Regions from separate parts of the Jonesia denitrificans DSM 20603 genome, predicted to be linked through region 2. Evidence: riboswitches for the same ligand, from Rfam matches in the RefSeq annotation. Region 2 holds a riboswitch; the other holds the start of a gene.
What was found. Region 2 has a riboswitch for S-adenosylmethionine ahead of JDEN_RS11980 (aminotransferase class V-fold PLP-dependent enzyme). Riboswitches for the same ligand answer to the same signal wherever they lie in the genome.
Positions count from the first base shown of each region.

Region 1 (3,484 bases), 400 kb from region 2:
AGCGCAGACACCATGATGAGGAAAAACACGCCGTCAGTCACCAAAATGACAACCTGATTGACCGCAAGCAACCGCATCACAGAGCGGCGGTTGCGTTCACCTGCAGCCGCCAACCGTGCTTGCATGAGGGGAGCCGCCCGTAACAAACGCAAGGTAGTTAACCCTTGCAACGCATCCAAATAATCGGCCGCTAACGCCTGACGTTGCGCCCGGGACTGACCTGACACCCGCCGAAACGCCCGCTGAAACCCATACACAGCAGCCGGAATAAGTGGCACTAACACCAGCACAACAAGCGCTGTCACCCAATCAATGAACAGCGCAATCACACCTAACACCAACACCGGCGACACCACCGAAGCAACCGATGGACCCACAAACCCCACCCGGTACGCGGCGACCCGTTCCGCGCCGTCCATGGCCATGGACACCACTGCTCCCGTGCGATCACCCGCCCGTGGCGTTGGCCCGACCCGCAAGATCTGCCGAATGATGCGGTCACGGACCGTTGCTTCTTCACGCGCGCTTCCTCGCGCCGTGACCCACACCCCGGCACCGGTGAGCACGGCGGCAAGAACCGCGACCACCAGGGTGGACCATTCCCCTACTGTTGGGCTGATTCCCGCAACAAGCGGAGCAAACGGGGCCTGGTTTGCGTCTGGAAGCGTCCCTGCTTCCACAATGTCTGGGGTGGCCCCTGAGGTCGCGAGATACCGGTCCACCACCGCGCCAACCAGCACAAACAACAGGCCCGTGACAACCGATGCGGCACTGAACAACACTGCCGACCAACGAGTTGTGCGGGCAAGAAGTGGTGAGTACAGCAACGCTGGGTCCACCGGCGGCGGCCCACTTGGCCCGCCCTTTGCGCGAGAACCGTCACGGTCGCCGGGGTGACCATTGCCGGTTGGGTGACCGGGGTGACCTGGCCGGGAAGTCGTCACAGAATCAGGTCGTGAGGACGGGGGTGACGAAGGGTGGGACGCCGACATGACTGCAACCTAACACACGCAACATGGTGGCACTCAGTAGGTGCGCGCATCGGTTATTGATCCTGGTCACACCCGATGTAACTAGCGCACAAGAAGATGCAACCCGCCTTCAACGACCACTGCGAGCACTCCCATCAAACACACCCACCACACGTACCCCCAACGGCGTGATTCAGCAGCAAAAGTCCCAGCAAACAAGGCAGCCCACAACCCCAGTGATACAAAGGGGCCACTCGCCGCATACACGGTCGCCGCATGCGCGAAGGGTTGCACCATGGGCATCATGGACGCCACCGTGATCACCAGTGCAGACCCGACCGTGATTGTTAACGCTGCGATCAACAGGGGCACCTGCGGTAAGTTCGCGGCGCGTCGGGCGGCGGGCTCCTGGGACAACGGCTGCACCGCCCACAACATGACAAAAGGAATGAGTAACATCAATGCCAGGTGGGTGATCAGCCACCACTGCGAGCATGACACCTGCGGGTCAATCACCGCCGCAAAACTGGACACAGAACCACTTCGGGTACCGACCGAGGACACCCCGTGATCAACACCGATCAACACGACACCCAGCCCTGTCGCAGCCAACACAACCAGCACCGGTCGCGGAAGAGTCACCACGCGAAACCGAGAAACAAGAGGCGCAGAGAACCTGCGTCCCTCGGGAGCAAGCATGATCCCCGTCGCAGGTGTCACTGGTGACATGCCTCCACCTTTTCCTCATCAATCAACCCGGCACTAAGGGTTTGGTGCCGCCCGATCACGCTTCCCCCAAAGCCCTGTTGTGATCTGGGCGGCACCACTGTGTCCCCACCATGTTTGTGTCACAACTCCCCGTGGACTTACAGGGTGAAAGAAAGAAGTTCTCCACCCGCGACACAGAAGCCCACAATGTGGACGCTGGTTGTTCACGCACCGGAATCCGGTGCACACTGATCGTGTTCTGTTCCATCCAGAGCGGCCGAGAGTTCTGGCTCGTTGACGCCGCAGCAACCCACTCCTGAACGGAAGCCTCCACAGGGAAACGGGTGCTAACGCCAGATCCGATGGAGAATTAGTCATGGCTTCCTTTGACGTGTCAGCCACAGCTCGCGGATTTCACCGGCCTACGGTGTCGTTCGAGTTGATGCCTCCGCGTAACCCTGCGGCGGCACCAAAGTTTTGGAACACTGCCCGCAAGCTTGTTGAGGCGCATCCCGATTTTGTGTCCGTCACCTACGGCGCAGCGGGGGGCGACCGCGATTCGGCGCGCACAGTGGTGGAAACTCTCGTGCAACACACCAACGTGTTGCCGATCGCGCACCTCACCTGTGTGGGGGCGACTCGAGACAACGTGGCAGACACCATTGATGATTTCCTGGCAGCCGGGGCGCGCACGTTCCTCGCGTTGCGGGGAGACCCACCAAAGGACCAACCTGACTGGGCGCCACCCACCAACGGTGTGGTGTCGTCGCTCGAACTCATTGCGCTTCTGCGTGATGTGGAAGCGCAACGGTGTCAGGCAGATGCGTCTGAGGCGCTGCGTGGGGCAATGAAGCCGTTAACCATCGCGGTTGCGACGTTCCCAGAGGGGAACCGCGATGCGGGGACAACCCGTGAACAAGAAGCTGCCCGACTGTTGCAAAAGCAGCAAGCTGGCGCGAACTTTGCGATCACCCAGTTGTTCTACACGGCGTCGGCGTACACCGAGTTTGTGGATGTGGCACGTTCCTTGGGTGTCACCATTCCCATCGTGGCTGGCATCTTGCCGATGACCGATCCACAACGGTTACGACGGTTGGAACAGTTGACCGGAGTACCGGTCCCCCTTGAGTTAGCAGCACAGTTAGATGCGATTGCTAGCCCCCATGTGCGGCACTCTCACGGCATTGCGGCGTCAGTGGATTTAGCGAACGCGGTCCTTGACTCCGGGGCCCCCGGGTTGCACATTTACACGTTTAATAAGCACGAACCTGCACTGGACCTGCTCGAGGGCGTACACCTCGGAGGTTCACTGGGTGGGGTGGCGCCTGTGCGTTCACCGCAGCCAGTGGATGTGGCCGGGTGGCCGCAGGTTGGCGCATCCCCTGTCACTGCGTAGGTTGCGGGTGCCCCGTGTGGTGCCTTGTGATCGGGTGGTGACGTGTCCGTCTCTGCTGGTCGCGCCGTGTGGGCGACTGTAGGGTTTTCCGTTTTCTTGTGAGGGATGACCATGTCTTTTGTTTCTTCTGTTTTTCCGTCTGCCACGATTTTGGGGTACCCGCGTATTGGGGACCGCCGCCAGCTCAAGCGTGCGTTGGAGTCGTTGTGGGCGGGTCGGTCCAATGCGGATGAGTTCGCTGCCACAACCCACCAATTACGGGCTGCCACCCGGGAACGGTTAGCGGCCCGCGGGTTGGGGCGCGATGACTCCTCGATCCCGGAGTCGTTTAGTTGGTATGACCAGGTTCTTGATGCGGCCGTGACGTTTGGGGTGATCCCAGACCGGTTCCGTTCGTTGGATTGGTCGG
Region 1 is NC_013174.1:204,870-208,353, reverse strand. It holds gene JDEN_RS00980 (ABC transporter ATP-binding protein/permease) at 1-944, opposite strand, end outside; gene JDEN_RS00975 (hypothetical protein) at 1,074-1,700, opposite strand; SAM riboswitch class I at 1,941-2,048, shown strand; gene JDEN_RS00965 (methylenetetrahydrofolate reductase) at 2,056-3,075, shown strand; gene metE (5-methyltetrahydropteroyltriglutamate--homocysteine S-methyltransferase) at 3,187-3,484, shown strand, end outside.
Region 1: another riboswitch for S-adenosylmethionine. It lies ahead of JDEN_RS00965 (methylenetetrahydrofolate reductase); the one in region 2 lies ahead of JDEN_RS11980 (aminotransferase class V-fold PLP-dependent enzyme).

Region 2 (3,484 bases):
CCTGCGAGCGGGCCACGAATCGCACCATGTACTCACTGTCCGGGGATTCGGTGACGAGGACATATTTGAGTTCACCACGCCGGTCAGCAACTCGATACGGTTCTATGCGGGCGGCCATGATGAAGGCCCTCACCGCGTCAAGCACTTCCTGCATGCCCTGCGTGTACAAAGGGCAATCACGCAGGTCAACGCCACCAAAGGACGCATCAAGGATCCCAAGGATCGGGTTGTCTGCTGTGCCAGATACCGCCATTTTCGCTTTGTTGCGAAACCCTGCTTGGGCACTGGCAACGGGAGGGAGCCAGTCAAGATCGGGGTATTCCCCAAGGAGTGCGTGCACGTCAGCGGCTTTTGTGGCGAGTTGACGCTCGTAGGGGATGTCAAGGAGGGCGCACGAACGGCACCTGTGTGCGTCAAAGTGGTGGCACTGCATCTCACTATTGTTCCTCATGAGTTGACGGGTGCCTTGCCGGGCCTTGGCGCATCGGGGTGGTTGGAACCGGTCAGGCTGGTGGCGAGACTGGTAGCGAAGTGGCTGGCGGCTGGTGGGTGAGGGTTCCTCACACTGAACCGGCAGTTATGCCACAGGGACCGGTGAGTTCTCCTTGGGGTGCGTATCGGTTTGTGTGGGGCGGGTGCGCGGGGTCGGGCCGCACCCGGCTGCTACGTCGGCAACAGCTGCAGCAGCGGTTGCAATGAGACCGTCTAACCCGGATCCGGCTGGTGTGGGCCGTGGGTCGTTGTGCACAGCCCAGCAGCCGTTGATGATGTCGTAGGTGGCGTCACTTCCCTGCTCAACCCACTGGGTGACCGCAGCAATAAGGCGTTCCACCTCGTCTACTGTGGTTCCTACCCCAACTGATGCGCGAATCGCCCCGTTCTCAACCCCTAACCGGGTGAGCAGTGGGTGGGCGCAAAAACGCCCGTCTCGCACCCCAATACCGTGTTCTGCTGACAGGTATGCGGCGACAAGCCCTGGGTCGCACTGAGCAACCGTGAAGGAAACCACCCCTACCGGGTCGCAGGAGTCTTCCCACAGCCGCAAGATCCGTACTCCCTCAATGGCCGACAAACCCTCGACAAGCCGCGTGCGCAACACGTTTTCGTGGCGTTCCAGTTCGCCGGCAGGGAGGTTTCCTAACGCCTCGCACGCTGCTGCGAGCGCAACAGCACCGATCACGTTGGGTGATCCTGCTTCGTGTCGGGCGGGGGCTGGCGCCCAGGTGATGGTGGTGAGTGTGACGTTGTGAACCGCGCCTCCCCCTGCGAGGTACGGGTGTCCAGCGTCGAGCCAATCACGTCGACCAACGAGTGCACCTGCGCCAAAGGGCGCGTAGGTTTTGTGGCCGGAGAACACAACGTAGTCTGCGCCGCTGGTGGTGAGGGAGAATCCGCGGTGTGGGACGAGTTGGGCGGCGTCAATGACGATGCGTGCACCTGCTGCGTGGGCGATGTCAACGAGCTCGGTGATGGGTAGTGCTTCACCGGTGACGTTGGAGGCGCCTGTTGCTGCCACGAGTGTGTAGTTGTCGCGGGCTAGTTCGGCGCGTAGTTGGGTGAGGGTTTCACGGATGGTTGTGGCAGCGGTGATGACTGTTGCCCCACCGGATGCGGCTTGCCAGGGCAGGAGGTTCGCGTGGTGTTCGATGTCGAGGACGAGGACTTTCCCGGGGGTCCCGTCAGGGTTGGTGGGGATGCACCCGGCGAGGAGGTTGAGGGAATCGGTGGTGTGCCGGGTGATGATGGTGACGTCGTCTGCGCGGGCGCCCACATGCTGACCGATGCTTGTGCGCGCTGCTTCGTACAGTGCGGTGGATACTTGGGAGAGGTATCCGGCGCCTCGGTGCACGGAGGCGTACAGCGGGAGGACTTGGTTGACCCGTTCTTGGACGGCGACTAGTGCCGGGGCGCTGGCGGCGCAGTCAAGGTTGGCGTATGTGGTTGACCCACCGTTGATGAGGGGAACCCGGGTGTGGGCGCCAACTACGGGAAGGCATGGTGTGTGGTGGTTCATGTGTGTCTCCATGGTGATGGGGACCTCCCTGCCTGCCTGTTCACCCAGCCGCGCCACGGGTGTGGCGTGATGTGCGTGGCGCTTGTGGCGCTCATGGGTGGGATTGTCAGGTGACAGGTCCCGCGCTTGCCCCCGGAGCTGGTTGGCTCGGGGCCTGGTCTTCACCCGGGGCACCCCACCGCAGGTGGAGGGTTGCCGGCCAGCAAACCGGGGTTTTACGCTGGCACTCGTGACCTGACACCAGAGTGTGGGATGTTGGTCTGTGGTGTCAACGCCACACCACACACGTCTCACATTTTGAAAAGGGTGTCTCATTTTTTGCGGTCATCGGTCATGATCGTTGAGTACAACCATCCAGAGCGGTCGAGTGACTTGGCACCGTGACACCGCAGCAACCCCCCGACACGTCATCCGGGTGAGGGTGCTAACGCCAGAACGATGGAGGACAGCATGACATATGCAGGCGACCTAACCCCGCAAGAAGCGTTTGACCTTGCCGCACAGAACCCCGACGCCGTGTTCGTGGACGTCCGCACGGTAGGGGAATGGCAAACCATTGGGGTCCCCGACCTCACCAGCATCAACCACGACGTTCACTACATCGAATGGGTCACCGCGTTCGGACCCAACAACCAGTTCCTCACCCAACTCGCCAACACCGGGGTCACCCCGGGCGATGGCCGACCCATCATCTTCCTGTGCCGCTCTGGGAACCGCTCCATTGGCGCAGCTACGGCCGCCACCGTTGCCGGGTACGGCCCCGCCTACAATGTCCTTGAAGGATTCGAAGGCGACACCGACGACTACGGCAACCGCACCGTCAACGGGTGGAAACTGCGCGGCCTGCCCACCACCACCTTCACCGAAGGCGAGTAACCCCGTGTCCCGCACCCTACGCCCCGCTACCCTTGCCGTGCGGGGCGGGCAAACCCGTACCGCCTTCGACGAAACCTCTGAACCTCTCTTCCTCACCCAGGGATACGTGTACTCCACTGCTCAGGAAGCAGAAGCTGCCTTTAACGGCGACATCGATCGGTTCATCTACTCACGGTACGGAAACCCCACCGTCCACACCTTCGAAGAGCGCCTGCGCCTCATGGAAGGCGCTGACGCCTGCTACGCCACCGCCACCGGCATGTCCGCCGTGTTCACAGCACTCGCCGCCGTGGTGAAATCCGGGTCGCGCATCGTTGCCGCGCGCGCCTTGTTCGGCTCATCCCTGGTGATCTTTGACGACATCTTCGCCAAGTGGGGCATCCGCACCGACTATGTTGACGGCCACGTTCTATCCCAATGGGAAGAAGCCCTCGCCACCCCAGCTGACGTGGTGTTTTTTGAAACACCATCCAACCCCATGCAAGACATCATCGACGTCGCAGCCGTGGCACGTCTTGCCCACGATGCGGGCGCCCTCGTCATTGTCGACAACGTCTTTGCCACCCCTGTCATGCAACGCCCCCTTGAACTCGG
Region 2 is NC_013174.1:2,555,160-2,558,643, forward strand. It holds gene rlmC (23S rRNA (uracil(747)-C(5))-methyltransferase RlmC) at 1-433, opposite strand, end outside; gene JDEN_RS11980 (aminotransferase class V-fold PLP-dependent enzyme) at 578-2,014, opposite strand; SAM riboswitch class IV at 2,132-2,249, opposite strand; SAM riboswitch class I at 2,362-2,459, shown strand; gene JDEN_RS11985 (rhodanese-like domain-containing protein) at 2,465-2,890, shown strand; gene JDEN_RS11990 (O-succinylhomoserine sulfhydrylase) at 2,895-3,484, shown strand, end outside.